3 regions of the Sinomonas terricola genome follow, and region 3 is predicted to be linked to each of the others. Evidence: riboswitches for the same ligand, from Rfam matches in the RefSeq annotation. Region 3 holds a riboswitch; each other region holds the start of a gene.
The links. A riboswitch is a leader RNA that binds a small molecule or an ion and turns the genes downstream of it on or off. The one in region 3 is predicted to bind thiamine pyrophosphate.

Region 1 (10,395 bases), on a different contig from region 3:
CCCATTTGCATGAGCGTCGCGAGCTCGATCTCCATGAACTCGATCGGCACGCGGCGCACCGTCACCTGCGAGTTCGTCACGACAGCCGCCGTGATGAGGCTCATGGCCTCGATCGGGTCCTCCGACGGCCAGTAGTCGATGTCCTGGTGAATGCGCGAACGGCCCCGGATCCGCAGCGTCGTGGTCCCGACGCCCTCGATCTCCACGCCGAGGCTCTGCAAGTAGAAGCACAGGTCCTGGACCATGTAGTTCGGCGAGGCGTTGCGGATCACTGTGAGCCCCTCGCGGTGTGCGGCGGCCATGATCGCGTTCTCGGTGACGGTGTCGCCGCGTTCCGTGAGCACGAACGTGCGGTCGTGGCCGTCGGCCTCGGGGGCACGCACGGAGTAGAAGCCGTTGGTCGCCTCGACCGCGAGCCCGAACGTGCGGAGGGCCTGCATGTGCGGCTCGACCGTGCGCGTGCCGAGGTCGCAGCCGCCCGCATACGGGAGCTTGTACTCGCTGCGCTCGTCGAGCAGCGGGCCGAGAAGCATGATGACGCTGCGCGTGCGCCGGGCGGCCTCGACGTCCATGGCCTCGAGGTCGAGGACGGTGGGGCGGCGGATCTGGAGGTCGCGCGGCTGCTCGCCTGGGGCTGCCGGTAGCCACGTGCATTCGACGCCGATCGACGTGAGCACCTCGACGATCCGGTTGACCTCCTCGATGCGCGCGAGGTTGCGCAGCGTCGTCGTGCCGCGGTTGATGAGGCTCGCGCACAGAAGGGCCACGCCCGCGTTCTTCGACGTGTTGACGTCGACGGCGCCGGAGAGGCGGCGCCCGCCCTCGACCCGGAGATGGGTCATCTTGGACGGGCCGATATTGAGGATGCGCTGGCCGAGGATGTCCTCGATGCGCTGGAGCATCTTGAGGCTCAGATTCTGCTTGCCCTGCTCCATGCGGGCGACGGCGCTTTGGCTTGTGCCCAGCTCCGCTGCGAGCTGGCCCTGGGTCCAGCCCTTGTCGCTGCGCACTTCGCGCAGAATCGCCCCGACGGTTTCAGCAGTCTGTTGCGCCATGTCGGCCAAAATATCACAGATGCGATAGGCACCCCGAATTCGACACCAAACTGTGTCCTCAGGCGGTCTAGACCGCTCGCTAGCACACTCTCATGAGATATTGCAAGGACCTAAGGCTGAGCCAAGACCGAGATGACGTTGCCCGCCGGGTCCTTGAACCATGCCATCCCGAAGCCTTCGGGAGCATTCGGATCGCGCAGGATTCCGTTCTCGTCGAGCGGCATCTCGGGTGTGCTCGGGTAGTGGTCGGTGCGGATCCCGAGCTCGTGGAGCGATGCCACGGCCGCCTCGATGTCAGGCACGACGAGGTTCAGCACCGTATGCGTCGCGGGCACGTGGTCCGACTTCGGGTACGCATAGACGCGCCCGCCGCCCGGAAGCGTGAGGTCGAGCCCGCCGCCCAAGGCGTCCGCCGCCTGGAATCCCAGGGTTCCGGCATAGAAGTCGCGCGCCTTCTCGACGTCGTCAACGCTGAAGCTCGAGAACGATCCGGAGATTTCAAACATCGTGGGCTCCTTGGATTGCGGTGGTCCTCCCCCGCGGGCCACGATCCCACGACGGCGTGCGGAGCACCAGAGGCGGAGCGCTCGCGTTCCGCCCCGTCCAACCGTCACCTATCGCTTGCGCGCGCTACCCCCACACGACGTTCCAGGTCCCGAGGACGACGGCGGCGCCCACCGCGAGCGCCGCGATCCCCACCCCGGAGAGGAGAACCCACGCGTCGAGCCGCGAAAAGCTCGACTCGCGCGCCCACGTGCGCGGCGCGGCACGCCCGTCCACGACGCCCCCGAAGCCGCGAGCCTCCATCGCGACGGCGAGCCGCGTGGCCCGCCGGATCGCGAGGACGAGGAGCGCGAACGCCTGGCCGAGGAAAGCCCGGAAGCGCGCTATGGGGCTGTGGCCGGTCCCCACGCCGCGGGCGCGGCGCGCGAGCCCGAGCGTGCGCCATTCGTCCACGAGCAGCCCGACAAGCCGCATTCCCGCGAGCGCGCCGAGCACGAATCGGCTCGGGAGGCGGAGCTTCTGCGCGAGGCCGTCGGCGAGATCGGTAGGGTCGGTGGAGAAGAGGAGGAAGACGCCGGGGAGCGCGATCGCGAGGCCGCGTAGGCCGATCGCCGCGCCCGTGAGCACGGAGTGCTCGGAGAGCACAATCTGGAAGGCGGCCGGCCCGAGCTGAAGCCATACCGGCCCAGCCTTGACGCCCAGCAACGCCGTCGAATAGGCAGCGATGGCGGCGGCCGCGACGAGGGGCCACGTCCTCTTCGCGAGGGTTCCCGGGCGCACCCCGAGCAGCGGCACGAGGCACAGCTCGCACGCGAGGGCCACGGACGCCGAGACCCAATCGACGCTCAACAGCAGCGTGACCGTGATGCAGAGGGCAGCCGCGAGCTTCGCGACGGGGTTGGCCCGCGCGAGGACGGAGTTGGCGACGTCGGGGGTGAGGATGTCCACGCTCATGCCGCGGCCTCCACGCGTGCAGCGCGCCCGCCATCGACACAGATGTCCGCGCTCATGCCGCGGCCTCCACGCGTGCAGCGCGCCCGCCATCGACGCGATAGACAGTGTCCGAGAGGGCGGTCGTGAAGTCCTCGTCGTGCGTGACGGCGAGCAGTGCCGTGCCCTGTGCGAGCAGGTCGGCGAGGAGCCGCACGAGCTCGGCCCATGTGAGGGCGTCCTGGCCGAACGTCGGCTCGTCGAGGACGAGGATCCGCGGGCTCGTCGCGAGCATCGTCGCGACGGAGAGGCGCCGCTTCTCGCCGCCCGAGAGCGTGAACGGATTCGCCCCGGCGAGGCGCTCGAGGCGGAGCCGCTCGAGGAGCCCGTCCACGATGCGCCGCACGTCCTTCTCGGACAGCTTGGCGACGCGGCGCGGCCCGAACTCGAGTTCGTCGAGGACGCGCGGCGTGAGGAACTGGTGCTCGGGCTCCTGGAACACGGTCCCGATCCGGCTCACGAGCTCGCTCGATCGCCAGCGGTGTGGGCTCGAGCTGGCCCCCAGCGCGAGCGGCGGAAGCGCCGTGAGCCGACCGCCGACGGCGGGCAGGAGCCCCGCGAGCGTGAGCGCAAGCGTCGACTTGCCGGCCCCGTTCGGCCCGGTCACGCTCGTCGCGTGGCCCTCGCGGAGCGCCAGGTCGATCCCGCCCACGACGGGCGGAAGCTTCGGCGAGCGGCCGACGGCGAGACCCTCCGCGCGGAGCAAGGAGCCCCCATGCAGCTCGCCGCCGCCGTTCGCCGGTCGGAGCGGCTTGGCCGGCTCTTCTCCGGTGAGCGGATGCCAGCCCGGAACCCACACGCCTGCGGCGGCCAGGCGCCGTCGTACGCCCGCGTCCGCGAGCACGCGCTCGGGCGGGCCGTCCGCGAGCAGCCCGCCGCCGGCACCGAGCACGACGACGCGGTCCACGAGCCCGCTCCACACCGAGACCCGGTGCTCGACGACGACGAGCGTCGCCCCCGTGCGGTCGAGGCTGCGCTGCACGGCCTCGCGGACCTCTTCGACGCCCTCCGGGTCGAGGTTCGCGGTCGGCTCGTCGAGCAGCACGAGGCCGGGTTCCATCGCGAGGATCCCCGCGAGTGCGAGCCGCTGCTTCTGGCCGCCCGAGAGGGCCGCGGTGGGGCGGTCGAGCGGAAGGTCGAGGCCCACGTCGGCGAGCGCCCGATGCACGCGCGGCCAGATCTCGTCGCGCGGAACGGCGAGGTTCTCGCACCCGAACGCGACCTCGTCCCCCACGCGGGCCATCGCGATCTGGCTCTCCGGGTCCTGGAGCACGAGCCCCGCGCGGCCGCGCGCACTCGGTGCCGGCACGCCGTCGACCGTGAGCTCGCCGTGTTCCTCGCCCTCCTCGGCCGCGCCGAGGACGCCCGCGAGCGCGTGCAGGAGCGTCGACTTGCCCGCGCCGGACGCACCGAGCAGGAGGACGCGCTCGCCCGGCGCGATGTCGAGGTCGAGGCCGCTCACGGCGAAGGCCTTTCGGCCCGCGTGGCGCCAGCCCCAGCCGCGGGCCCTGACACCCGCGGGCGCTGCGGGGGGCATCTCAGACGTCCGCGGCGCGCCCCGCGGCGAAGGCGGACAGTGCGCCGGTCTTCGCGAGCGCCTTCACGGCGAGCCAGCTCAGCAGGCCCGCGATGACGATGCCTGAGATCACGGCGAAGACCGTGTACGCGACCTGCCAGCCGAACTCCCATTCGACGAAGAACTGGATGACCTCGCTCACGCCCAGCGCGAGGCCCGAGAGCGCGCCCGCGAGGAGCGCGACGCCGACGTTCCAGCGGCGGTACGCGAAGATCGCGAAGCCAATCTCGGCCCCGAGGCCCTGCACAAGGCCCGAGAGCAGCACCGTGACGCCGAACTGCGAGCCGAGCAGCGCCTCGACCACGGCCGCGAGGATCTCGCAGAACAGGGCCGCCCCCGGCTTGCGGATGATGAGGCCGCCGAGCACGCCGGCGAGGAGCCAGCCGCCCGAGTAAAGGCCGCTGAGCGGCGCGAACGCCGCCGTGACGGCCTGGATTCCTGTGTAGCCCTGGTCCCAGAGCCAGAAGATGACGCCGCACGCGACGGAGACAACGGCGGCAACGACGATGTCGACAACGCGCCACGTGTAGCCGGGCTTGACGGTGGTGCCCATGATTTCTACCTCCCACTGGAGCAGGAGGGGCGGCAGCGTGAACTGCCTGAGAACTCGACTTCCTTCGCCGGTATTAGCCGGAGCAGGTTCGAGGGTCTGCGGTGGTCCGCACTCTCAGCGCCCCTGCGCGCCGAGCAATGCCCGACGGCGGCGCTCCCCTGTCGTATGAAGTGACGACAGTCTACCGCTAGGCTGGGCGGAAGAGCGCCTGTTCTGCGCCGACTGCGAAGGAGACGGACGTGACCATCCTCATCAAGCTGTTCGGGACCGCCATCAGCCTCGGCGCCGGCTTCGCCGCCACCAAGGTCGTCGACGCCGTGTGGGAGAAGAGCACGGGCAACAAGCCGCCCAAGGACGCCACCAACATCGAGCAGAGCCTCCGCGACACCCTCGTGTTCGCGTTGGTCTCCGCCTCGGTCGGAGCCACGATCCAGGTCCTCACACAGCGGTTCACGCAGAAGGCGATCGCGCGCTTCAACAGCACGCCGGACGCGGTGTAGCGGGGGGTTCCCGGGCTCCGACGCGCCGAGGGCAGTTTCAGGCTCGAACGCTGGCTCCGGATGTGACCCGAGACGGCTTGTGCACGAGAAGACGCACTGAGGGCGTCTTCTCGGCCGCAAACCGTCTCGAGAAGCGCGACGCGGCGCCGGGTCTCAGCCGGCCTCGTCGGTCCGCTCGACGCGCGCCACGACCTCATCGAGCTCGTCGACCGTGAGCGCGGCCTTGTCGACGTGCTTCGTCCGGTACCCCGCGCGGCCAACCATGTGGGCGGACACGGGAACGGTCAGGAGCTGGAAGATCCACGCGACGACGAGCAGGGGCACGAGCGCCCACGATCGCAGTTCGAGCCCGAGCGCGGTGAGCAGCAGCAAAGACCCGAGCACCTGTGGCTTCGTTGCGGCGTGCATGCGCGTGAGGAGGTCGGGGAAGCGGAGGAGTCCAATCGCGGCCCCGAGGGACATGAGCGCCCCGAGCACCATGAGCACGCCCGCGATCACGTCGATGCCCGCGTCAAGACCAGGGTTCACGGCTGCCTCCGATCCTGCACGAAGCGCGCGACGGTCACCGAGCCCACGAAGCCTATGAGCGTGATCGCGACGACGAGCGGGAGGTTGTCCGTATTCCGGTGCGCGGCCATGTCCACGATGAGCGCCGACGCGAGCACGACGAGCAGGACGTCCGCCGCGAGCACCCGATCCAGCAGGGCAGGGCCCTTGATCATGCGGACCACCGCGCCGAGCGCCCCGAGCGCGAGCAGGACGCTGCACACCACGAGGACCCCGTCCATGAACGTCATAGGGTTCCCCTCGATTCGTCTCGGCGAAGCTGCTCCTCGTCCCGCACGAGCGCGAGCTCCTCCCTCGTGCCCATGATCCGGATGAGCTCGGCCTCGGTCGCGAGCACGGAGCGGCGCACGCGTTCGGCCGCGGCGGCGTCCGGCACGTCGATGCCGTGGACGTACAGCGTCGCGTTGGCTCGGTCCACGTCGACGATGAGCGAGCCGGGGATGAGCGAGACGAGGTGGCCCGTTGCGGTCACCATGAGATCCGCGTGGCTCCGCAGGGGGACGGCGACGACGGCGCTGCTCACCCGCGGCCCGACGGTCACCGCGAGCCGGAGCAGGGTCGCGCTCGCGGCGACGAGCTGCCCCACGAACACGAAGGCGTAGCGCGCGGCGTGGAACACGTTGAAGCGCCCGCTCAGCTCGACCGGCGGGAGCGCCAGGAATCGGGTCACAAGGAGCGCGAGCACGAGGCCGAACACGAGATTGCCGGGGCTGAAATCCTGCCACAGGGCGCCCCACACGATCACGAGCCATGCGAGGAGCGGGAGTTCCTTGCGCAGCGACGTCCGACGGCGAACGGGGCTCACGGGCGCACCGCCCCCTGAGCGCCCGGCTGCTGAGCGCCCGGCTGGGAACCAAGCACCGCGGTGATGTACGGCGTGCGGTCGAGCATCTCCTTCGCGGCCTCCTCGCTGACCTGGAAGAGCGGCCCGGCGAAGACCGAGAGGGCAAGGCCGAGCCCCACGAGTCCGGCGGTTGCGCCAACCATCGCGCGGGGCATCGAGCCGGCCCGCGCGGGAGCGAGGAGGGCGGCATCGGGATTGTCGGCGTCGTCGATCGACCGCCAGAATGCGCGCCCCCACACGCGCGCCATGGCCAGCAGGGTCAGGAGGCTCACCACGACGCCGGCGACGACGACGGCCAGCGCCATGGGCGTCCCGAGCGCGACACCGGCCTGGACGAGGCCGAGCTTGCCGAGGAACCCCGAGAGCGGCGGGATCCCCGCGAGGTTCATGGCCGGGATGAAGTACAGGAGGGCCAGGAGAGGCGAGAGCTTCGCGAGGCCGCCGAGCCGATCGATGGACGCGGAGCCGGCGCGCCGCTCGATGAGCCCCGCGACGAGGAACAGGGACGTCTGCACCGTGATGTGATGCATGACGTAGAAGACCGTCGCGGCGAGCCCGATCACGGAGCTCATCGAGAGGCCGAACACCATGTACCCGATATGGCTGACGAGGGTGAAGGACAACAGTCGCTTGATGTCGGTCTGCGCGAGCGCACCGAGGATGCCTATGACCATGGTCAGGAGCGCGACGACCATGAGCGGGGTGTTGAGCTGGTCGCCGGGGAACAGGAGCGTCTCCGTGCGCACGAACGCGTAGACGCCGACCTTCGTGAGGAGTCCTGCGAACACGGCCGTGACGGGGGCCGGGGCGGTCGGGTACGAGTCCGGGAGCCAGAACGAGAGCGGGAAGACCGCGGCCTTGATCCCGAAGCCGATGAGCAGCATGACGTGGAGGAGCACCTGCGTCTCGGGCGCGAGCTGCCCGAGCTTCACAGCGAGGTCCGCCATGTTCACGGTGCCCGTGGCCGCGTAGACCATCGCGATGGCGACGAGGAACAGGAGCGAGGAGACGACGCTCACGACGACGTAGGTCACCCCGGCGCGGATCCTCGCCGTCGTTCCTCCGAGCGTGAGGAGCACGTAGCTCGCGGTGAGGAGCATCTCGAAGCCGACGTACAGGTTGAAGAGGTCGCCCGCGAGGAACGCGTCCGAGACCCCCGCGATGAGGATGAGGAAGCTCGGGTGGAACACCGAGATCGGCCCGTCCTTGTCCCCGTCCGCAATGCCCTGCGACACCGCGTACACGAGGACGGCGAGGCTCACGGAGCTCGAGACGACGAGCATGAGCGAGGAGAACTGGTCGACGACGAGCGTGATGCCCCACGGCGGCACCCACCCCCCGATCGGCACGGCCACGGTTCCGCCGCCCCACACCGAGAGGAGCAGCGCGATCTCGAGGACCAGCGTCGCGGCGAGCACGCCGATGCTCACGATCCGCTGCGCGCGCTCCTGGCGCAGGAGCATGAACGTCACCGCCGCGCCGAAGATGGGAAGGACGACGGCGAGCGGCGCGAGGCTTGCAAGGCTCATTCGAGGCTCCCCTCAGCCTTCTCGTCGGCGTCGCGGGCGTACGCCTTCTCGCGCGGGCCGGAATGCAGGGCCTCCCAGTCCGCCGCGGCGGCCTCCTCGACGCTCGGGAACTCGCTCAGATCGGCGGGCACATCGGCGTCGTCCTCGGCAACCCAGCCCGACTGGGAGGCGACACGGCGGTCCTCGATGTCGTCGGCGACCTCGTCGGCGCGGCCAAGCTGCCACGTGCGGTAGATGAGCGCGAGCATGAACGCCGTCACGGCGAAGCTGATCACGATCGACGTGAGCACGAACGCCTGCGGGAGCGGATCGCTGTATGCGCGCGGATCCGTGCCCTTGGCGAAGAACGGCGCGAGGCCCGCGTAGCCGCCAGTCGTGAGCAGGAGAAGGTTCGCACCGTTCGTGAGCATGAGCAGCCCGAGGAGGACGCGGGTGAGGCTCCGTTCAAGAAGCAGGTAGATTCCGCACGCGAACAGCACGCCGGAGATGATGAGGAGCGTCACGTTGGGGCTCATGCGCGCTCCTTCGCTCGAGCATCGGAGTCCCGCAGGCCCGGCTCCCCGTCAGACCGTGCTCGCTCCGCGTCCGCCTGCGCGCCCTCCTCGAGCTGCTCGTCGATCCGCGCGCCGAGGCTCCGCAGCACGTCGATCACGAGCGCGACGACGATGAAGTACACGCCGACGTCGAAGATCGTCGAGGTCACGAACTTCACGTCCCCGAAGACGGGCAGCCACAGCGTGATGATCGCACTCTCGAGCACGTGCCCTCCCGCGAGGAGCGGAATCCCGCCCGCGAGCGCCGCCGTCGCGAGCCCGACGCCGAGGAGCCGGCCGGGGTTGAAGGGCGCGGCCTCGTAAAGCTCGAAGCGGCCGCCGGCGAGGTAGCGGATCGTGAGCGCGATGCCGGCCACGAGCCCGCCCGCGAATCCACCGCCGGGCGCGTTGTGCCCCGCGAACAGGAGGTAGATCGAGAACAGCACCATGCTGTGGAAGACGAGCCGAGTGATGACCTCGAAGATGATCGAGCGGCGTTCCGGAGCGAGCGTCCGGCCGGCGACGAGCCACGGATCCCGCTCGACGCTCGCGAACGTGCGCGCGACGGCGAGCTCGGCACCTCCCCGGGTCGAGGGATCGACGCCGCGCACGCGCCCGACGCTTCCCGTCTCGACGTCGCGCGTCGGCCCGAGCCCGCGGCCGCGGTGGCTGATGAAGATGAGGCTCGCGACGCCAGTCGCCGCGAGGACGAGCACGGAGATTTCGCCGAACGTATCCCACGCGCGGAGGTCGACGAGCGCGACGTTGACGATGTTGGCCCCTCCGCCCTGCGTGTAGGCGAGCTCGGGGAACCGGAGCGAGATCGGTTCGGCTGTGCGGGAGCCCATAGCGAACATCCCCGCGAACACGACGACGGCGCCGAACAGCGCAGCGATGACGATGCGCACCACGCGGTAGGCCCCGCCTGTGCGGTCCCGGAGTTGAGCCGGGAGGCGGCGCATGCCGAGCACGAACGCGACGAGCACGATCGTCTCGACGAGGAGCTGGGTCATCGCGAGGTCCGGGGCGCCCTGGAGCGCGAAGATGAGCGCGATCCCGTAGCCCGTGACCGAGACCATGAGCACCGCGAGGAAGCGCTTGTTCGCGCGGACGGCCGCGAGCGCGCCGATCGCGATTCCCACGCCGATGACGCCCTGGAGCGGCGCGTTCGGGTCGAGGAAGAACGCCCCGCCGGGGATCGCGGGCCGCGTGATCAGCATGACGGCGAGAGGCAGCACGGTCGCGACGGAGAGGATGACGGCGAGGTAGAAGAAGAGCGAGCCTCGCTGCGTCCGGCCAGTCACCCAGATGGCGACGTCGTCGACCGCACCGATCGCCGCGCGATAGATCCGCTCGGCGTCGGGAAGCCCCGAGACTGCGACCTGGAGCCGGTACACCGGTCCGCGCGCCCAGAAGAGCAGCCCGCCCACCGCCCACGCGGCCGCCGAGAGCGCGAGCGGGAGGCCGAGCCCGTGCCACGCGGCGAGATGCTCGGAGACGTGGCCCGCCTCCGCGGCGTGCGGCGCCGCCCATTCCTCGACCGGGGCGGGCCAGATCCCGTACACGAGCCCGAGAACGGCCAGAACGGCGGGCGGCGCTACGAAGAGCGGCGTGACGGGCTTGAACGGCGTGTCCGGGAGCCCGGGCTTCCGCGCGAACGCGCCCCACACGAAGCGCGCGCTGTACGCGACAGTCAGCGCGGAACCGAGGACGAAGCCGACGAGGACGACGGCGGCCCACAGCC
Region 2 (10,395 bases), on a different contig from region 3:
TACATTGATGGAAATTTCCAGGGATCCGAGAACATTGTTCGACTGATAGCCGACAATCCGCCGCGGACGCTGGACCTGAACGCGTGGTGCGGGAGCCAGCCGTTCTTCTGCGCCGTGGTCGTCGGCGGATTCTGGTATCTCGTCAGTCTCATCACGGGATAGTTGAAAGGAAGCGAGTACCATGGGATGCATGACCACCACGGAGCGGCGACGATTCAACTGGCCCGTATTCATTGCTGGATTCGGGTCGTTCATTATCTTCCGGCCTCTGCTAGGTCTACTTTGGTCGATTTGCATCGGCTTGAGTCTGGCTTTTCTCGTGATCGCCATTCGCGGTCTGATCACGCAAAAGCGAAAGTAGGCGTTTCCGGCTAGGGCTGCGCAAGAGTGCTTGGGCCGACTGAGACCGTATCGATCCCGCCGGCTTGGGCGGCTGCCTAAGAATGAACGGAGACCGAGGCGCCTCCCGACTGCGCGGATCCACCTAAAGGAACTGCGCGCGGCCCTCCATCGGGCTCGACGCGAGCGCGTGCTCGCGCTTCGGGATGCGCCCCGCCTGCGAGGCGAGGCGGCCTGCGACGACGGCGTGGCGGAACGCGGCGGCCATCCGGACCGGGTCCTGAGCCCGGGTCACGGCGGTCGCGAGCAGTACGGCGTCGCAGCCGAGCTCCATCGCGAGGGCCGCGTCGGACGCCGTGCCGATCCCGGCGTCGAGGACCACGGGAACCTCGGCGCGGGCGACGATGAGCTCGATGTTGTGCGGATTGAGGATCCCGAGCCCCGTGCCGATCGGCGCGCCGAGCGGCATGACCGCGACGGCCCCGAGCTGTTCGAGGCGCCGGGCGAGCACGGGATCGTCGTTCGTGTACGCGAACACCTTGAAGCCCCGATTCACAAGCTGCTCCGTCGCGTCCGCGAGCTCGATCGGGTCCGGCAGGAGGGTCGTCTCGTCGGCGATGACCTCGAGCTTGACCCAGTCGGTCTCGAGGGCCTCGCGTGCGAGCTCCGCCGTCAGCACGGCGTCGCGCGCGGTGAAGCAGCCCGCGGTGTTCGGCAGGATGCGGATCCCCTTGTCCACGAGGAGCTGGAACAGGGAGCCCTGCTCGGCGGGCGAGAACCGGCGCATCGCGACGGTCGTGAGCTCGGTGCCCGAGGCCTCGAGGGCGTCGCCGAGGCCGTCGAGGCTCGGGGCCCCGCCGGTGCCGATGATGAGCCGCGAGCCCAGCTCGATACCGTCGACGACGAAGGGGTCGGCGGCGAGAAGCGGCTCGCGCCCTAGGGCACCTGCTGCGGTGTCGGTGCGGATCTCCACATCAGCCTCCTTGCATGGCTGTGACGAGCTCGACGGCGTCGCCCGCCGCGAGCGGGGTGGTGGCCCAGCGAGCGCGGGGCACCACTTCTGAATTGAGGGCGACGGCGACTCCGAGCCGCCCGCCGTCGGCCGGCCGCCCGTCAGCGCCGACCTCGCGCCCGGTCGCCGCTGCGACGAGATCGAGCACCGTCGATCCGGCCGCGACATCGCGGGGTTCGCCGTTGACGGTCACGGCGAGGGTGGTGGTCGAGGGATTCATGCTGTCCTCCCGTAGGAAGCGTGGGTCTCGTGCGGAACCCGGGCAAAGCGGTCGGGCCGGAAGGCGTGCCAGCGCTCGTCGGCGCGTCCGTCGAGCAGGTCGACGCAGATCCGAGCGGCGGCCGGTGTGAGCAGGACGCCGTGGCGGAAGAATCCCGTCGCGACGATGAGCCCGGCGACGTCCTGCGCGTGAGGCGGCGCCCCGCCGTCGTCCGCTGCGCCGGGGGCCCAGCGCGCGGCGACGCGTCCGAGCAGCGGCGCGTTGTCCGGCGTCCCGGGACGGGCACGCGCGGTCGTCTCGTACAGCTCGAGCTCGGCGACGGCCGGGACGAGTGCCTGGGCGTCGCGGAGGAGCTCGTAGACGCCGCCCGCGGAGACCGCGTCGGAGCCGTCCTCGCGCTGCGTGGCGCCGATGACGAGGGTCCCGTCCGCTCGGGGCACGAGATAGACGGGCTTGCCGCGCACGAGGCCCCTCACTGTCGCGGTCACGAGCGGCCGCAGGCTCTCGGGCACGCGCAGCCGGAGGATGTCGCCGTACACGGGCCGGAGCGGCAGCGGGACGGGAAGGCCCGCGAGCTCACGCGCGCCGAGGCCGTTCGCGACGATCGTCTCCCCCGCGCGCAGCTCGCTCCCATCCGCGAGCCGCACGCCGACAACGCGCGCCCCGTCGCCCGCCCAGACGAGGGATTCGGCCCGCTGCCGGATGACGGCTCCGGTCCCGAGCCGGGCCAGGATCGCGGCGACGAGGCGGCGCGGGTCGACCTGATGGTCCGCGGTGATCTCGAACGCGCCTGCGATCGCGGGGGCGAGCATGGGCTCGAGCGACCGGGCTTCGCGCACCGTGAGCGGCCGGACGCCGAGCCCGTGGGCCTCTTGGACTGCGCGGAGGTCGGCGAGTGCCTGGCGGTCCGCCGCGTCCCCCGCGACGCACAGCGTCGGCGTGCTGAGATTGCCGGCTTCGGTGCCGAGCGGCCGGGCGAACCCGGGCCACAGCCGTGCGGATTCGAGGGTAAGGCCGAGGAGGTCTTCCTCTTGGTAGTGGTACTCGCTCACGGCGGCGAGCATGCCGGCCGCCGCGAAGCTCGCGCCCGTGCCAGGCGCCGGATCGACGACGACGACGCGGCGGCCCGAGCACGCGGCCTCCCACGCGATCCCGAGGCCCACGACGCCCGCGCCGACGACGGCGACGTCGACCTCCGCGGGATGCGTCACCGCGTCGCGTCCGTCCATGAATACGCTGTCCTTCCCTACGCCGGCACAACCCGGATCAGGTTCTCACGGTCGGCACACAGCCCTCTCAGCCCGGCTCACGATGCGCCGCCGGCCGTCAGGGTTCGGACGGGGTGTCACACTCGCGGGCTCCCGCAGTACTGAGGACTAGTCTAGTTGCCATGCACTTGCCCGACGCCCAGCTTTACGTGTGCACCGACGCCCGGAAGGGCCGCGGCGACTTCGCGGCCTTCGTGGACGCGGCGTTCTCGGGCGGCGTCGACATCATCCAGCTCCGCGACAAGCAGATCGAGGCCGCCGAAGAGCTCGAGCTCCTCGACGTGCTCCGCGAGGCCGCCGAGCGCCACGGGAAGCTGTGGGCCGTCAACGACCGGGCCGACATCGCGCTGCTCTCGGGGGCGCCCGTGTTCCACGTGGGCCAGAAGGACCTGCCGCTTGAGGCCGTGCGCCGCGTCCTCGGCGGCTCTGTCGCCGTCGGGCTCTCGACCCACGCGCCCGAGCAGGTCGACGCGGCCCTCGCAGCCGGCGCGAGCACGGCGGACGACGGCGCACCGCGGCTTTCGTACTTCTGCACGGGGCCGCTGTGGGCCACCCCGACGAAGCCGGGGCGAACGGCGGTCGGCCTCGGACTCGTCGAGTACGCGGCCCGCCGCACGGCCGAGGCATCCGACGCGGGTGCGCCCACGCTCCCCTGGTTCGCGATCGGCGGAATCGACCACTCGAACGTCGGGGCGGTCGTCGAGTCGGGGGCGAGCCGCGTCGTCGTCGTCCGCGCCGTCACGGACGCCGACGATCCCGCGGACGCCGCAGCCCGGCTCCGCGCCCAGCTGCCGGCCCTCGCCCCGGGGGCGGCTCGCGCATGACCGTCGTCGCCTATCAGGGCGAGCCTGGCGCGAACTCGCATATGGCCGCCCTCGAGGCCTTCCCGGGTGCCGACGCGCTCCCGTGCGCGACGTTCGAGGACGCATTCGCGGCCGTGGACAGCGGCGAGGCCCAGTACGCCATGATCCCCATCGACAACACGGTCGCCGGCCGCGTCGCGGACATCCACCTGCTCTTGCCCACGACGAGCCTCCAGATCATCGGCGAGCACTTCCTGCGCATCCGCTTCAGCCTCATGGGCATCCCGGGTGCGAGCATCGAGGGGGCGCGCGAGGTGCACAGCCACGTGCACGCGCTCGCGCAGTGCCGCGGGTTCATCCGAGCCCACGGCCTCACGCCGGTTGTCGCAGGGGATACGGCTGGCTCCGCGCGCGAGGTCGCGGAGTGGGGGGATCCGACGAAGCTCTCGATCGCCCCGCCGCTCGCGGCGCAGCGCTATGGCCTCGAAATCCTCGCCTCGGACATCGAGGACCACAAGCACAACACGACGCGTTTCGTGATCCTCGCCCCGCCGCAGCCCCTCCCCGAGGCGGGCAGCGGGCCCTACGTGACGAGCTTCGTGTTCCGGGTCAAGAACATCCCGGCCGCGCTCTACAAGGCGCTCGGCGGCTTCGCGACCAACGGCGTCAACATGACGCGCCTCGAGAGCTACATGGTGGACGGACAGTTCTCCGCGACCATGTTCATGGTCGATGTCGAGGGGCATCCCGACGAGCCGCCGCTCGCGAGGGCCCTCGAGGAGCTCACGTTCTTCTCGACGGAGCTCCGCATCCTCGGGGTGTTCCCGGCCCATCCGTGGCGCCTCGGACAGGACGGGCTCTCCTAGCCCTCCATTGGTCACCTCCCAGGGGTGCTGCCCCCTCCAACCACGGGCCGCTGCGCAATGTCGGCGCTCGGGTCTAGGCTGACGCTCGTGGGCCCATCACACTTCGCGCCGAAGCCGGCCAGAGCCGCGGCGCCCCGCACCGACGCGGGAGCCGAGGCGATCGTGGCCGCGTTCGCCGCTCTGCGCGAAGAGTTCCAGCTCGCCTCCGAGTATCCGGCGGCGGCGGTCGCGGACGCCGAGGCGGCCATTGCCTCGCTTCGGCTCCCGGACGCCGACGCCACCCGGGTCGACTTCGTCACGATCGATCCGCCCGAATCGACCGATCTCGACCAGGCCCTCCACATCGAGCGGGACGGCGCGGGCTACCGCGTCCGCTACGCGATCGCGGATGTCCCGGCCTTCGTCCGGCCCGCAGGCGAGCTGGACGCCGAGACGCGGCGCCGCGGCCAGACGATCTACGCGGCCGACGCGAAAGTCCCGCTGCACCCGCAGGACATCACCGACGACGCCGGAAGCCTCCTCGCCGACACCGTGCGAGGCGCGTTCGTGTGGGACTTCCGGCTCGACGCGGACGGCGACGTCACCGATGTCGGCCTCGCCCGTGCCCGGATCCGCAGTCGTGCGAAGCTCAACTACGCCGAGGTGCAGGCCCAGATCGACGCGGGCACCGCCGTCGAGCCTCTCATGCTGCTCAAGGAGGTGGGGCTCAAGCGCGTGGCGCTCGAGCGGGCCCGCGGCGGGGCAAGCCTCAACCTCCCCGAGCAGGAGATCGTCCCGACTGACGAGGGCGGCTATCGGATCGAGGCGGCCGCGCAGCGCCCGGTCGAGGACTGGAACGCGCAGATCTCGCTCATGACCGGCATGGCCGCCGCGAAGCTCATGATGGACGGCGGAATCGGGATCCTCCGCACCATGCCGCCGCCCGACGAGAAGTCCCTGCGCCATTTCCGCCGCCAGACGCAGGCCCTCGGCCGCCCATGGGACGGCGCCATGGCCTACGGCGAGTACCTGCGGACGCTCGAGGCCTCCGATCCGCGACACCTTGCGATCCTGCATGCGGCGGCCGCGCTCTTCCGCGGCGCGACGTACACGCCGTTCGACGGCGCACTGCCGGACAACCCCGTGCAGGCGGCCATCGCCGCGCCCTACGCGCATACGACGGCGCCCCTGCGGCGGCTCGTGGACCGCTTCGTCCTCGTGCTCTGCGAGGCTCTCGCGAACGACGGCGATGTTCCCGGCTGGGTGCGCGAGGCCCTTCCCGCCCTACCGGGCCTCATGGCAGCTTCGGACCATCTCGCGGCCCAGGTCGAGCGTGCGTCGCTCGATCTCGTCGAGGCGGCGCTCCTCGTGAACTGCGTGGGCCAGGAGTACGACGCCGTCGTGGTCTCGGGCTCGAAGCCGGCCGCGAGCGACGACGGCCAGGGGCCCGGCAACGGCAACGGCCGGCCGTCCCAGCCGCTCGATCGCATCGCAAGCTCGCAGAACGGCGGCCGGCCCCAAGCTGCGGGGAAGCCGTTCGGCACGGTCCAGCTTTCCGACCCGCCGGTCACGGCCCGCTGCGAGGGCGAGATGGAATCGGGAACCACGGTGCGTGTGAGGCTCGTGACGGCCGACATCCGGAAGCGCCTCGTGCTCTTCGAACGCGTCTAGGCGCAATGGGACTTCAGGCCCGTCCCCGCGCGTTCCTGGCGAAGGCGAGCCGAGGGCCGAGACGTGAGAGGTCGAGAGTTTTCATGAGGCCACTCTTGCCGCCAGGCAGAGTTCGCGCCTGCCCCTTCCGATCCATGTGGATAATCGGCAGGAGCGTCCGACGACCACGGCCCGGCGACGAGGCAGCCGACTCCGTGTGTCGCGCCACACAATTCCCGGCTTTCCGGGCCCCCACGATATCCTTGTCACGTTATTGGATGCCCGGTCGTATTTGACGCGATCTGCTTTTTCACCTGCCAGCCCCGCGCTGACACCCTGATAGCCCGCGATCGGCTTCCACTGGACGGCCGTCACGATCGGCCGCTCCGGACAATCTAGGCGAATGCGAGTCCCCTGCCGCCCGCCCTGAGGACAGTCCGTTGAGCGGCCAGTCCCGGCCCAGATGGAAAGGGACGCAGCCCCTTTGAACGAGCTTCACACCCAGGAACTGCTTCTGGACGATTCGGGCGAGGAGACGCTCGAGACGCAGGAGACCATTACCAACGACGCCCCGGTGCGCCAGGAGGCACAGCAGACCTTCAGCGACTACGGGGTTGTCCCGGAGATCGCGCAGTCCCTCGCGGACGCGGGGATCCTCCACCCGTTCCCGATCCAGTCGATGACGCTCGGCGTCGCGCTGGGCGGGCACGACATCATCGGCCAGGCCAAGACGGGCACGGGCAAGACGCTCGGCTTCGGCATCCCGACGCTCCAGCGCGCCGTCGCCCCCGACCACCCCGACTACGCGAAGCTCCCGGCCCCCGGTGCACCGCAGGCCCTTATCATCGTCCCCACGCGGGAACTCGCGCTTCAGGTCTCCCAGGACCTTCAGACCGCGAGCAAGCGTACGAGCCTCCGCACCGAGGTGATCTACGGCGGCCGCGCATACGAGCCGCAGATCGAGGCACTCCAGCGCGGCGTCGACGTCATCGTCGGAACGCCCGGCCGCCTCATCGACCTGCACCGCCAGCGCCACCTCAACCTCAAGAACGTGCGGATCGTGGTGCTCGACGAGGCGGACGAGATGCTCGACCTCGGCTTCCTCCCCGACGTCGAGACGCTGCTCGGCGCGGTTCCGGCCGTTCGCCAGACGCTCCTCTTCTCGGCGACCATGCCGGGGCCCGTCGTCGCCATGGCACGCCGCTACATGAGCCGCCCCACGCACATCCGTGCGTCGGAGCCGGACGACGACTCGATCACGAAGAAGGACATCCGCCAGGTCATCTACCGGGCCCACCACCTCGACAAGGACGAGGTCGTGGCGCGCATCCTCCAGGCCGAGGGCCGCGGCAGGACGATCATCTTCACGAAGACCAAGCGCACGGCGGCGAAGCTCGCCGAGGAGCTCGTGGACCGCGGCTTCGCGGCCGCGGCCCTGCACGGTGACCTCGGGCAGGGGGCGCGCGAGCAGGCGCTGCGTGCGTTCCGAAACAACAAGGTGGACGTCCTCGTGGCAACGGATGTCGCGGCCCGCGGCATCGACGTCGAGGACGTCACCCACGTCATCAACTTCCAGTGCCCCGAAGACGAGAAGGCCTACCTCCACCGCGTGGGCCGCACGGGCCGCGCGGGCCAGAAGGGCACCGCGGTCACGTTCGTCGATTGGGAGGACGTGCCGCGATGGACCCTCATCAACAAGGCGCTCGGCCTCGACGTCCCGGAGCCGGTCGAGACGTATTCGTCCTCGGCGCACCTGTACTCTGACCTCGGCATCCAGGAGGGCACGAAGGGCCGTCTCCCGCGGCATAAGCGCGTGCTCGAGGGCGTCGAAGCAGAGGCCCTCGAGGATCTCGGCGGGCCATCCAAGAAGTCGCGCCGCGGCGGCGGCAAGGGGCGCGGCGAGCCCCGGCGAGGTGCGAAGCCCCGCGAGGAGGCGAAGTCCGGCGAGCCCGTTGAGGGCGAGGCCAAGGGAGAGCGCGCCGAGGGCGAGGGCAAGCACGGCCACGGCCACGGGCGCTCCGACCGCCAGGCACGTTCCCAGACGAGCGGCGAGGGCCGCCGTCGCCGGGGCACGTCCAAGAAGGCTCCGGCCGAGGCCGAACAGAGCCCAGCGGAGCAGGGCGCGGCAGCCCAGGCTGCGGCCGTCTTCCTCCAGGGCGACGCCGAGGAAGGCGTGGACCGAGGCGTGCTTGCGGCCCGGCGCCGTCGTTCGCGGACCCGCCGCGTCGAGGGCGAGGTCGTGAGCCGCACGCAGGCCGACTAGGCGCGCGCGTGGGCGCGAGCGTGCCGACGGGCGCGGTCCGGCCGGAGGGTGTGTGGCACCCTGACGGGCCTGATCTCGTCGTCGAGGCAGACAACGCGGAGTTCCTCCCGTCGCTGCCCGACGGCGCGTTCACGATGGTCTACATCGACCCGCCCTTCAACACGGGTCGCGCCCAGCGCCGCCAGTCCATGACGATGGTGCGGAGCAGCGACGGCGACCGCATCGGCTTCGGCGGCCAGCGCTACGAGACGATCAAGGGCGCCCTGCACCGCTACGACGACGCGTTCGGCGACTACTGGGCCTTCCTCGAGCCTCGGCTCCTCGAGGCCTGGCGCGTCCTCTCGAACGACGGCACGCTGTATCTCCACCTCGACTACCGCGAAGTCCATTACGCGAAGGTCATGCTCGATGTGATCTTCGGGCGCGAGTGCTTCCTCAACGAGATCGTGTGGGCGTACGACTTCGGCGCGCGCAGCCGCCGGCGCTGGCCCACGAAGCACGACACGATCCTCGTGTACGTCAAGGATCCCGAGAAGTACCACTTCGACAGCGCCGAGGTGGACCGCGAGCCGTACATGGCCCCGGGCCTCGTGACGCCCGAGAAGAGGGAGCTCGGCAAGCTCCCCACGGATGTGTGGTGGCACACGATCGTCTCCCCGACAGGGCGTGAGAAGACGGGCTATCCGACGCAAAAGCCCGTCAGGCTCGTACGGCGCATGGTCGCCGCGAGCTCGCGGCCGGGCGATTGGGTGCTGGACTTCTTCGCGGGTTCGGGGACTCTCGGGGCGGCGGCGCATGAGCTCGGCCGCCGCTTCGTGTGCGTCGACGCGAACGCGCAGGCCATCGAGGTCATGGCGGGCCGACTGCGCTCGGCGACCGTGATCCGACCGAGCTAGCCGCGAGCCCTGCTGAGGCTGTCCGGCGCGCCTGGGTGCTTCGGGCGGACGACGACGGCGCCGCTCGCCTGCCGTTCGATCTCGGCGAGCACCTCGGGTTCGGTCGTGTACTCGCCGAGGCGGTTGGGCTTGCCTGCGCCGTGGTAGTCGGACGAGCCGGTGACGAGGAGGCCGTGCCGCTCGGCGAGGTCGAGGAGGAACGGGCGCCGTGCCTCCGGATTGTCGCGGTGGAAGACTTCGAGTCCCGCGAGGCCCGCCTCGATCATGTCGTCATAGGTCGCCTCTCCGACGGTCCGCCCGCGCGCCTCAGCCACGGGATGGGCGAAGATCGGCACTCCCCCGGCGGCGCGCACGAGCTCGACGGCGAGCGCCGGTTCGGGCGCGTAGTGCTGGACGAAGTAGCGCGAACGCGAGGAGAGGATGGTCGCGAAGGCCTCCGAGCGGTCGCCCACGATGCCCGCGGCAACGAGCGCATCCGCGATGTGCGGCCGCCCGACGGTGGCCCCGGGCGCGACGTGCTGCGTGACGTCGTCCCACGAGAGCGGATAGTCCTCGGCGAGCAGGGAGACCATGTGCTCCGCGCGGCTGAGTCGCGCGTCCTTCGCCTTGGTGATCTCCTCGAGGAGCCCCTGATGTGTCGGGTCATGCAGGTAGCTCAGCACGTGGACGCTGATCCCCTCGGCCGTGCGGCACGAGACCTCCATGCCGGGCACGAGGGCGACGCCGAGGCTCAGCGCAGCGTCCGTCGCCTCGTCCCAGCCGCCAGTCGAATCATGGTCGGTGATCGCGACAGCGTCGAGTCCGGCGGCGAGCGCGGCGGCAACGAGGCCCGCGGGGCGCTCGGTGCCGTCGGAGACGCTCGAATGAGCGTGCAGATCAATCCTCACTCGACCACGATAGCCGCCGTCGCCGCCGCGGTCCCCGAGCCACCCGGCGAACGCTGGACTTGAAAGGGCTCGGTGGAAGAATGGCATAGTGATCGCTTCAGAATCGGTGCCGAGCCACGAGCCCCGCCACCCCTCCCAGCAGCCCTCCGCCCAACCCCTCGAGGACCGCGTCGACAACCGTTCACAGCGGCCGAGCTCCGACGAGTTCAAGA
Region 3 (10,395 bases):
GCCGCGCTGTCCGTCGCGTCCGTCACCGGCCGCCCGGTCATGTTCGCGTCGACGGGCGAGGGCCTCGACGACTTCGAGCTCTTCCACCCGGACCGCATGGCCTCGCGCATCCTCGACATGGGCGACGTCCTCACGCTCATCGAGCAGGCCGAAGCGAACTGGGACAAGGGCGAAGCCGCCCGGATGGCGAAGAAGTTCGCCGACCAGGAGGACTTCACGCTTGAGGACTTCCTCGCCCAGATGCAGCAGATCCGCAAGATGGGCTCGATGAAGAAGCTGCTCATGATGATGCCGGGGGCCGCGCAGTTCCGGCAGCAGCTCGAACAGTTCGACGAGCGCGAAATCGACCGCGTCGAGGCGATCGTGCGCTCGATGACGCCCCACGAACGCGTTGCGCCGAAGATCATCAACGGCTCGCGCCGTTCCCGCATCGCCAAGGGCTCGGGCGTGCACGTCTCCGAGGTCAATGGGCTTCTCGAGCGCTTTGGCCAGGCGCAGAAGATGATGCGTCGCATGGCGCAAGGCGGCGGGATCCCCGGCATGCCGGGCGTTCCGGGAGCCGGCGGAGGGTCTCGCAAGCCCACGGGCAAGAACAACAAGAAGAAGGCGCGCTCGGGTAACCCCGCCAAGGCAGCCCAGCAGCTCCGAGAGGCGGAGCAGAAGCGCGCCGCGGGCGCCGCGAACGCCCTTCAGGGAGGCTCGGCCTTCGGCCAGCAGGCCCAGCCGGACTTCGATCCGGCCGCGCTCAATCTTCCGAAGGGCTTCGAGAAGTTCCTCGGGAATTAGAGCCCCGCAGAGCACGAAGGGCCCGGCGCGAACCGGGCCCTTCGTGCTGTTCAGGCTATTGCACGTCTACTCCGGCGAACCGACCGAGATTGTCTCGGGCAGGTAGACCTTGCCGCCCTGGGCGAGGAACTCAGCCGACTTCTGCTTCATGCCCTCGGTGACCTCGACGATGGCTTCCTGCGCTTCCTTCGAGCCGAACTCGTTCCGGATGTCCTGCGAGATGCGCATAGAGCAGAACTTCGGGCCGCACATCGAGCAGAAGTGAGCCGTCTTGGCCGGCTCTGCGGGCAGCGTTTCGTCGTGGAACGCCTCGGCCGTCGCGGGGTCGAGCGAGAGCGAGAACTGGTCCTTCCACCGGAACTCGAAGCGGGCCTTCGAGAGGGCGTCGTCGCGCTCGTGCGCGCCCGGGTGACCCTTCGCGAGGTCGGCCGAGTGCGCCGCGATCTTGTACGTGATGACGCCCGTCTTGACGTCGTCCTTGTTCGGGAGCCCGAGGTGCTCCTTCGGCGTCACGTAGCACAGCATCGCGGTGCCGTACCGAGCGATTTCGGTCGCGCCGATCGCGGACGTGATGTGGTCGTAGCCCGGCGCCACGTCGGTCACGAGCGGGCCGAGCGTGTAGAACGGCGCGCCGTCACACAGCTCCTGCTGCCGCTCGACGTTCTCGCGGACGAGGTGGAATGGAATGTGGCCCGGCCCCTCGACCATGACCTGCACGTCGTACGTCCATGCCCGCTTGGTGAGCTCGGCGAGCGTGTCGAGCTCGGCGAACTGAGCGGCGTCGTTCGCGTCCGCCGTGGAGCCCGGGCGCAGGCCGTCGCCGAGGGAGAACGCGACGTCGTACTGCGCGAAGATCTCGCACAGCTCGTCGAAATGCGTGTAGAGGAAGTTCTCCTCGTGGTGCGCGAGGCACCAGCCAGCCATGATCGATCCGCCGCGCGAGACGATTCCCGTGACGCGGTTCGCGGTGAGCGGCACGTAGCGCAGGAGCACGCCCGCGTGGATCGTCATGTAGTCGACGCCCTGCTCGCACTGCTCGATGACCGTGTCGCGGAAGATCTCCCACGTGAGCTTCGAGGCGTCGCCATTGACCTTCTCGAGCGCCTGGTAGATCGGCACAGTACCGATCGGCACGGGGGAGTTGCGGATGATCCATTCGCGCGTCGTGTGGATGTCGTCACCGGTCGAGAGGTCCATGACCGTGTCCGCGCCCCACTTGGTGGCCCACTGGAGCTTGTCGACCTCCTCGGCGATCGAGGAGGTCACGGCGGAGTTGCCGATGTTGGCGTTGATCTTCACGAGGAACGCCTTGCCGATGATCATCGGCTCCGACTCGGGGTGGTTGATGTTGTTCGGGATGATGGCACGGCCCGCGGCGACCTCGCTGCGGACGAGCTCGACGTCGCAGCTCTCCCGGAGCGCGACGTAGCGCATCTCCGGCGTGATCACGCCCTGGCGCGCGTAATGCATCTGCGTCACCCGGCGGCCGTCCTTGGCCCGCCTTGGGACGGGCTTCGCGCCCTTCCATTCGGCCGAGGCGGCGCCGCGCCGCACGGCCGAGCGGCCGTCGTCGAGCAGGTTCCGCTCGCGCCCCTCGTATGCCTCCGTGTCGTCGCGCTCCGCGATCCACGACGCGCGGTACGCCGGGAGCCCCACGACCGGGTCGCTGCCCGGCCCCGCGGTGCGGTAGACCCGCAGCGGCGCGTTGGGCTGCCCGTTGGGGGAGTCGTCGAGCGCGATCTCGGTGACGGGGACCCGCAGGCCGTGCTCGGCGTCCTCGAGGAATGCGAGCGAGTGGGCGGGGTGCTGTTCTTGCATTTCCGGTGTGCTCAAGGTGTGAGCCCTCACTTCCTACGCCGGCATGACCCGGACAGGTTCGACGGTCGCAGGCCGCGCCAGCCTGATCTCAGCCCTTGCGAGGGCACCCGTGTGGACGAAAGGGAGGCTAGCACGGCCGCTACTCTGGGCGGTATGACGGATGCTGCTCATGACGTCGTCCACCTGATGGGGCCGATCCTCACGGCGCGCGGAGAGTCGCGCCCCGAGGGGTGGATCGTGGACGGGCGCATGACGTACGTCCGGCCCGGGCGGCCCGTCACGAACGTGCTCGCGGGATGGGTCGTTCCGGGTCTCGTCGACGCGCACTGTCACCTCGGGCTCGTGGCCGGGGGAGCGGCGGACGACGGCGAGACCCTGCGGCAAGCGCGGACCGACGCCGCCGCCGGCACGCTCCTCGTGCGCGACTGCGGGAGCCCCGCGGACACGCGGTGGCTCGACGCGCGCAGCGACGTTCCCCGCGTCGTCCGCTCCGGGCGGCACCTCGCGCGCAGCCGACGCTACCTCCGCGGGCTCGCGGTCGAGGTCGAGCCCGAGGATCTTGTCGAGGCGGTGCGCCGCGAAGCCAAGGCCGGCGACGGCTGGGTCAAGCTCGTCGCGGACTGGATCGACCGCTCGGCCGGCGATCTGGCCCCCGCGTTCCCGGCCGCCGTCGTCCGCGAAGCCGTCCGTGCGGCGCACGACGAGGGGGCCCGCGTGACGGCGCATTCCTTCGCCGAGGCGACGATCGACGATCTGCTGGACGCCGGGATCGACTGCATCGAGCATGCGACGGGCCTTCAGCCGCGCCATCTCCCGAGGCTCGCCGAGCTGGGCGTCCCGATTGTCCCGACGCTCGTCAACGTCGCGACCTTTCCGGACATCGCGGCGCGCGCCGACGGGAAGTTCCCCGCGTACGCCGCGCGGATGCGCGCCCTGTGGGCGCGGCGCTTCGAGCGCATCGCCGAGGCCCACGCAGCGGGTGTTCGAATCTACGCGGGAACCGATGCGGGCTCGGTGATCGCGCACGGCCGGCTTCCCGAGGAGATCGCGCTCCTCGCCGAGGCGCTGGGAGCCGAGGCAGCGGTCGACGCCGCGTGCTGGGGAGCGCGGTCGTGGCTCGGCGCCCCGGCGCTCGGCGAGGGCGAGCCCGCGGACCTCGTCGTGCTCGACGCCGACCCCCGCTGGGACGTGACGACGCTCTCCCGCCCGCGTGGCGTGCTGCGCGCGGGACGAGCGCTCCGGGGCGGGGAATAGAAATCCTTGATTGAAGCTTCAAGTAAATGTAGTCTTGAAGTTGTCAGTCCACCCGAGGAGCCCCCATGACGACGCCCGCCCCCGTCCCTGCCGCCAGCGCCCAAGACCTCCTGCCCGCGGACCTGAGCATGGGCACTGTCATGCTCAAGGTGGGCAACATGAACCTCATGCTCGACTACTACGAGCGCGCGATCGGCCTCGTGCCGATCTCGGAGTCCCTGGGCGGAGTCTTCCTCGGGCGCAATGGCCTCCCGATCATCCATCTGAGCCCCGCCGCGGGGCTCCAGATCCCGGGCCGCGGCGAGGCCGGCCTGTTCCACACGGCGATCCTGTTCGAGAGCCGAGCCGACCTCGCAGCCGCGATTGCGACGGCCGCCCGGTACGATCCGCGACTCTTCGCAGGCAGCGCCGACCACCTCGTCTCGGAGGCCTTCTACTTCACCGACCCCGAGGGCAACGGCGTCGAGCTCTACTTCGACAAGCCGCGCAGCACGTGGGAGTGGCAGGGGAGCCGGGTCGTCATGGACAGCCTCCCGCTGCCGCCGCAGGCCTACCTCAACGCCAACCTCACGGAACAGGCTCTCGACGGCCAGCACGAGTCCGCGGCCGGCATCGGCCACGTGCACCTCCAGGTCGGCGACATCCCCACGGCGCATCGCTTCTACGTCGAGACGCTCGGCTTCGAGCAGACCGCTGGATGGCACGGCCAGGCTCTCTTCGTCTCTGCTGGCAAATATCACCACCACATGGCCATGAACGTGTGGAACAGCCGCGGGGCGGGCCCGCGCAAGGACACGCTGGGCCTCGGGGAAGTGCTCATCCACGTACCCGCCCACGATGACATCCTCGCGGCCGCCGACCGCCTCAAGGCCGCGGGCATTGCGACACACCACACCGGCCTCGAGCTCCGCTTCGAGGACCCCTGGCGCAATTCCATCCGCATGGCGCTCTGACCCCAGCAGGTTCGTGCAGCCTGACCGCTCCTGCGCTACGCTCGACGTGTCCGCGGATTCGCGGGCACGTTGTCCGTCTCGCCGCCGATGCCGCCGGGCCTGCCCGGCGATCGGCACCCGCCTTTCAAGGGGGATACCGTGTCAGCTCCCAGCCCATTCGCCGAAGTCTTCGTTTCGACCCATGCCGACGCCCTGCAGAGGGCTTTGGCGCTCGACTCCGGGTCGGCGTCCAATCTGGACGGAGAAGGCGTCCGCATCCCCGGAGTGTCCGACTATGAGATCGAGCAGCTCGGAACGCTCGTCGGATCCGCCGTCCACGCGGCGGGCGCCGACTACGAGCTCACGATGGTCGACGTCTCGAGCGATACCCTCCTGGCTGTCCCTCCCGCGATGATTCGCGCGCTCGCCGAACTGCTCGCCTACGAATCCGACGAGGGCGAGGGGGACGCGGTCGAACGCGTGGCCGCGGCGTGGGTCGATCAGGAGGACCTGCCCTTCGACGCGCAGGAGGCCTACGGCTACGTCGAGCAGCTCGCGAAGCTCGCGGCCGACGTCGACGACTCGGATCGCCAGGAGCTTTTCGTCTGGGCGGGCTCGTGATCCGAATTCCCCGGAGGAATCGCGATTCGGTCGCCGAGTCTGGCACAATAGTCGGGTACCCGATCCGCGTGGCCCCTCTCTCCGCGCGCGTCGTGTCCGAATAGAGCCCATCCGAGTACGGCCCGCCCCACGGGAGCGGAAAGCGTGGGCTCGATCCGTGTGCAGAAACAGGAGTGACCACAAAAGTGGCCGTTAAGATTCGACTCAAGCGCTTCGGCAAGATGCGCGCGCCGTACTACCGCATTGTCGTCGCCGACTCGCGCACCAAGCGCGATGGCCGTGCGATCGAGGAGATCGGCAAGTACCACCCGATCGAGGAGCCCTCGTTCATCGAGGTCAACTCGGAGCGGGCGCAGTACTGGCTCTCCGTCGGCGCCCAGCCGACCGAGCAGGTCCTCGCGATCTTCAAGGTCACGGGTGACTGGCAGAAGTTCAAGGGCCTCCCGGGCCAGGAGGGTACCCTCAAGTACCCGAAGGGCAAGGAGCCGTTCGTGGCTCCCGAGAAGGGCTCCGTGATCGTCCCCGAGGCCCCTAAGGCCGAGAAGGCTGCCGACGAGGCTCCGGCCGAGGCCGAGACGACCGAGGCTGAGTAGCTTGCTGGCCGACGCGCTCGAGCACCTCGTCCGGGGGATCGTGGACAATCCGGACGACGTCCAGGTGGAGGCGAAGAACAGCCGTCGCGGCGACGTTCTCGAGGTCCGCGTCCATCAGGACGACCTGGGCCGGGTGATCGGCCGCCAGGGCCGCACGGCACGTGCGCTGCGGACCGTCGTGGCGGCGCTTGCGGACGGGGACGCCGTCCGAGTGGACGTCGTCGACACCGACCGCCGCCGCTAGCGCCCGCGGGCCGCAGCAGCTGCCCACCATCATGAGGCTCCGGCCCCTCGCCCGATTGGAGGGCTGAGGGGCCGGAGCTTTTTGGCCTCAAGGCACGCCCTCGCGGGAGGGCTGGCCGCAACAGGAATTGCACGAGCACACCGCACGAGGAAGGGAATCGATGCAGCTGCGCGTCGCACGCATCGGCAAGCCGCACGGGATCCGCGGCGAGGTCACGGTCCAGGTTCTGACCGACTCGCCCGAGGAGCGCTTCGACCGGGGCGCGGTGCTGGCGTACGACGTCGAGGCGGCCACACCTGGCTCCCTCGCCGTGCGGACGCTCACCGTGCGCTCGGCGCGGTGGAACAAGGACATCCTCGTGCTCGGGTTCGAGGAGGTGCCGGACCGCAACCGCGCCGAGGAGCTCCGGGGGACCACCCTGTACGTGGACACCGAGGAGCTCGACGACGAGAGCGAGGAGGGCTGGTACGAGCACGAGCTCGTCGGGCTCGAGGTGCGCGTCGACGGCCGCGCGGTCGGCACCGTCGCCGCATTGCAGGTCATGCCCGCCCAGGACCTGCTCGTGGTGGACACACCGGACGGCGAGGTCCTCGTCCCCTTCGTTGAGGAGATCGTGCCGGAAGTCGACGTCGAGGGCGGCTTCGTCGTCGTCCTGCCGCCCACCGGCCTGTTCGAGCTCAACCGCGAAGCCGGCGGCGACGACTCGCCGGGCGAGACTCGCGGAGGCGACGCCTAGGTGCGCGTCGACGTCGTCAGCATCTTCCCCGAGTACCTCGCTCCCCTGCGCCTCTCCCTCCTCGGCCGCGCCCAGGAGGGGGGCCTCCTCGACCTGGAGGTCCACGACCTCCGCGACTTCGCGTTCGATCGGCACCGGACCGTCGACGACACGCCGTACGGCGGCGGCGCGGGCATGGTCATGAAGGCCGAACCGTGGGCGCTGGCCCTCGAGTCCGTGCTTGCCGAGCTTGCTGAGCTTGCCGCGCAGACTCCCGCCGCGGACCTGCCCACCCTCATCGTGCCCTCGCCCGCGGGCGAGGTCTTCACGCAGCGGCTCGCCTACGAGCTCGCCGAGGAACCGAGCCTCACGTTCGCGTGCGGCCGCTACGAAGGCATCGACGAACGCGTGCTCGAGTGGGCGCGTGGGCACTTCCGGGTGCGGCCCGTGAGCCTCGGCGACTATGTGCTCAACGGCGGGGAGGTAGCCGTCATGGCGATGGTCGAAGCCATCGGCCGTCTCCTTCCGGGAGTCGTCGGCAACCCCGAATCGCTTGTCGAGGAATCGCACGCCGACGGGCTCCTTGAGTATCCCGTGTACACGAAGCCGTCCTCGTGGCGAGGCCACGACGTGCCCGAGGTCCTCTTGAGCGGCAACCACGGGCTCATCGCCCGGTGGCGCCGCGAGCAGCAGCTGCGTCGCACGGCCGCGCGGCGCCCCGAGCTCCTCGAGGGGGCCGATCCGTCCGAGTTCGGCCGTGAGGAGCGCGCGGTGCTCGCCGAACTCGGGTACGACGTCGTCGAAGGTCGCCTCGCGCGCCCCTGAATTGCCGCGTGATTCGCCCGGCGGGGGCTCGGCATGGCAGAATAGAGCGTTGCGCCCGCCGGGCCCGGACTCTGCCACAGGGGAGCCGGTCAACGGACTGGGCGGCCCGCGGCCGGGTCAGCCGGCCCGCGGGTGAGAGCCCCGGGCCTCCGCGGCCCGTGACTGAAGCGATTGACCTGTGGCAGTCGCCAGGAGAAGCACAATGCACAATCTCGACTCGGTTGACGCCGCGTCCCTGCGGTCCGACATTCCGTCCTTCGCGCCGGGCGACACCATCAAGGTGCACGTCAACATCATCGAAGGCAAGAACTCGCGTATCCAGGTCTTCCAGGGCTTCGTCGTCGGCCGCCAGGGCCACGGCGTCCGCGAGACGTTCACCGTCCGCAAGGTCTCCTTCGGCGTGGGCGTCGAGCGCACGTTCCCGGTGCACTCCCCGATCATCGACAAGATCGAGGTTGTGACCAAGGGCGACGTCCGCCGCGCGAAGCTCTACTACATGCGCGAGCTCCGCGGCAAGGCCGCGAAGATCAAGGAGAAGCGCGACTACACGGCCGCGAAGTAAGACCTGGCGATTGCATCGCCGCTCAGGCCTTACCGCTTCAGCCGCAGACGTTTCGTGACTTCTCAAGCAGACTCCGAACGCGGCACCCGGACCGAGCGCCGGCCCAGGCTTCTGGGCTGGCGCTCGGCGTTTCTCGGGGTGCTCGCGGCCGTCCTCGTGTGGGGGATCGTCCGCGCACTCATCGTGGACGTCTACTACATTCCCTCCGGTTCGATGGAGCCCCTCCTCAAGCCGGGTGACCGCATCGCCGTCTCGCGCACGGCGTTCGCCGGGCGCTCGGTGGCGCGCGGCGATGTCGTCGTCTTCGATGGGCGCGGCTCGCTCGCGCCCCTCGAAAGCGGCCGAGGCTGGCTCGGGGACGCCGTGTGGGGCGTGGGCGAGTGGCTCGGCGTCGTCCCCAACGAAACCGTGTACGTCAAGCGGGTCGTCGGCGTCGCGGGAGACCATGTCGCGTGCTGCACGCCAGATGGGCATCTGACCGTCAACGGGGCCCCGCTCGCCGAGCGGTATGTCTATCCGGGCGACGCGCCGAGCACGGTCACGTTCGACGTCGTCGTCCCGCAGGGCAGGCTGTGGCTCCTGGGCGACCACCGCTCGGACTCGGTCGACTCCCGCTCGCTCCTCGGGGCGCCCGGCGGCGGGCTCATCCGCACGGACCGCGTCATCGGCGAACCGGTCGCCATTCTGTGGCCGCTTGATAGATTGGGGGAAATGAGCACCATGGAGGGACATCAGTGACGCACGGGGCCGGAACAGGATCGGACGCCGCGGATTCCGCCGCTCCTCACCACGAAGACACTTCGGAGTATGCGGGCAGGCAGAAGCGCAACGGATTCCTCGCTCTCCTCCGTGAGATCGCGCTCATCCTCGTGATCTCCATCGTGCTCTCGTTCGTCATCAAGACGTTCTTCTTCAAGGCGTTCTACATCCCGTCCGAGTCGATGGTGCCGACGCTCGAGGAGAACGACCGGATCTTCGTGAACCTCATGGTCCCGAGGAACTTCGCGCTCGAGCGCGGCGACGTCGTCGTGTTCAAGGACACGAAGGGCTGGCTCCCGCCGTCCTCTGAAGGAGGGCAGAACTGGTTCCAGGAGAGCCTCGAGTTCATCGGCCTGCTCCCGGACACGTCACAGCAGCACCTCATCAAGCGACTCGTCGGGCTCCCCGGAGACCACGTCGTGTGCTGCGACGCCCAGCAGCGCATCACGGTCAACGGGGTCGCGCTCAGCGAGCCCTACGTCAACCCGGCGGAGATCCCGCGCCCCGTCCCCTTCGATGTGACCGTTCCGGCGGGCAAGGTGTGGGTGATGGGAGACAACCGCAACCACTCCTCGGACTCCCGCTACCACAACGCGCAGGAACCCGGCAACGGATTCATCGACCTAGGCGACGTCGAAGGCCAGGCCGTCGTCATCGCGTGGCCGCTCAACCGCCTCGGCGCGCTCGGCAACTACCCGAGCACGTTCTCCTCCGTCCCGAGCCCCAAGTAACATGACCGCGCTAGACCAGGCCACCCCCGACCGGCGAGACGCTCCAAGACGCGCACCGGCCGTACCGACCCTCCGTTACGTGCGGCGGCTCGCCACTGAGTTCGGGCCGCTCGTCGCGGGCTGCGACGAGGTCGGCCGCGGAGCCCTCGCGGGTCCGGTGAGCGTGGGGGTCGTCGTGATCGACGTGCGCTCGGCGCGGACGCGGACCGTGCTGCGCGACAGCAAGCTGCTCGCGCCCGAGCGGCGGGTCGAGCTCGTCCCGATGGTCCGCTCGTGGGCGCTCGCGAGCGCCGTGGGCCATGCGAGCGCCGATGAGATCGACGACGTCGGGCTGATGGAGGCGCTGAGGCTTGCCGGCATGCGTGCCCTGGGTCAGATCGAAGCTGCGGGGATCGTGCCCGACGTCGTCCACCTCGACGGCAACTACGACTGGCTCGGGCGCGGGGGGCAGGGTTCCCTTTTCGGTGACGCGACGCCCATGCCCACCGTCCCGGTGCGCACGATGATCAAGGCCGACCTCAAGTGCCAGGCCGTCGCGGCCGCGAGCATTCTCGC

Region 1: it holds a riboswitch for thiamine pyrophosphate, as region 3 does, so the genes downstream of both, SPF06_RS21100 (ECF transporter S component) here and thiC (phosphomethylpyrimidine synthase ThiC) in region 3, are expected to answer to the same signal.
Region 2: it holds a riboswitch for thiamine pyrophosphate, as region 3 does, so the genes downstream of both, thiO (glycine oxidase ThiO) here and thiC (phosphomethylpyrimidine synthase ThiC) in region 3, are expected to answer to the same signal.

Annotation. Positions count from the first base shown of each region.
Region 1 covers NZ_JAYGGQ010000024.1:12,363-22,757, reverse strand. Annotated here, with positions in the region: gene SPF06_RS21120 (UDP-N-acetylglucosamine 1-carboxyvinyltransferase) at 1-1,055, opposite strand, end outside; gene SPF06_RS21115 (VOC family protein) at 1,166-1,561, opposite strand; gene SPF06_RS21110 (energy-coupling factor transporter transmembrane component T family protein) at 1,686-2,513, opposite strand; gene SPF06_RS21105 (ABC transporter ATP-binding protein) at 2,566-4,086, opposite strand; gene SPF06_RS21100 (ECF transporter S component) at 4,088-4,678, opposite strand; TPP riboswitch at 4,721-4,848, opposite strand; gene SPF06_RS21095 (DUF4235 domain-containing protein) at 4,918-5,178, shown strand; gene mnhG (monovalent cation/H(+) antiporter subunit G) at 5,332-5,706, opposite strand; gene SPF06_RS21085 (MrpF/PhaF family protein) at 5,703-5,966, opposite strand; gene SPF06_RS21080 (Na+/H+ antiporter subunit E) at 5,972-6,550, opposite strand; gene SPF06_RS21075 (Na+/H+ antiporter subunit D) at 6,547-8,118, opposite strand; gene SPF06_RS21070 (Na(+)/H(+) antiporter subunit C) at 8,115-8,633, opposite strand; gene SPF06_RS21065 (Na+/H+ antiporter subunit A) at 8,630-10,395, opposite strand, start outside.
Region 2 covers NZ_JAYGGQ010000001.1:105,893-116,287, forward strand. Annotated here, with positions in the region: gene SPF06_RS00425 (hypothetical protein) at 191-361, shown strand; gene SPF06_RS00430 (thiazole synthase) at 485-1,306, opposite strand; gene thiS (sulfur carrier protein ThiS) at 1,314-1,571, opposite strand; gene thiO (glycine oxidase ThiO) at 1,568-2,800, opposite strand; TPP riboswitch at 2,798-2,946, opposite strand; gene thiE (thiamine phosphate synthase) at 2,962-3,663, shown strand; gene SPF06_RS00450 (prephenate dehydratase) at 3,660-4,508, shown strand; gene SPF06_RS00455 (RNB domain-containing ribonuclease) at 4,596-6,158, shown strand; gene SPF06_RS00460 (DEAD/DEAH box helicase) at 6,622-8,400, shown strand; gene SPF06_RS00465 (DNA-methyltransferase) at 8,409-9,296, shown strand; gene SPF06_RS00470 (PHP domain-containing protein) at 9,293-10,183, opposite strand; gene SPF06_RS00475 (aminopeptidase P family protein) at 10,275-10,395, shown strand, end outside.
Region 3 covers NZ_JAYGGQ010000015.1:66,728-77,122, reverse strand. Annotated here, with positions in the region: gene ffh (signal recognition particle protein) at 1-786, shown strand, start outside; gene thiC (phosphomethylpyrimidine synthase ThiC) at 853-2,604, opposite strand; TPP riboswitch at 2,618-2,725, opposite strand; gene SPF06_RS17685 (amidohydrolase family protein) at 2,758-3,858, shown strand; gene SPF06_RS17680 (VOC family protein) at 3,924-4,811, shown strand; gene SPF06_RS17675 (hypothetical protein) at 4,950-5,411, shown strand; gene rpsP (30S ribosomal protein S16) at 5,597-6,004, shown strand; gene SPF06_RS17665 (RNA-binding protein) at 6,006-6,248, shown strand; gene rimM (ribosome maturation factor RimM) at 6,409-6,984, shown strand; gene trmD (tRNA (guanosine(37)-N1)-methyltransferase TrmD) at 6,985-7,788, shown strand; gene rplS (50S ribosomal protein L19) at 7,991-8,350, shown strand; gene lepB (signal peptidase I) at 8,405-9,088, shown strand; gene lepB (signal peptidase I) at 9,085-9,840, shown strand; gene rnhB (ribonuclease HII) at 9,920-10,395, shown strand, end outside.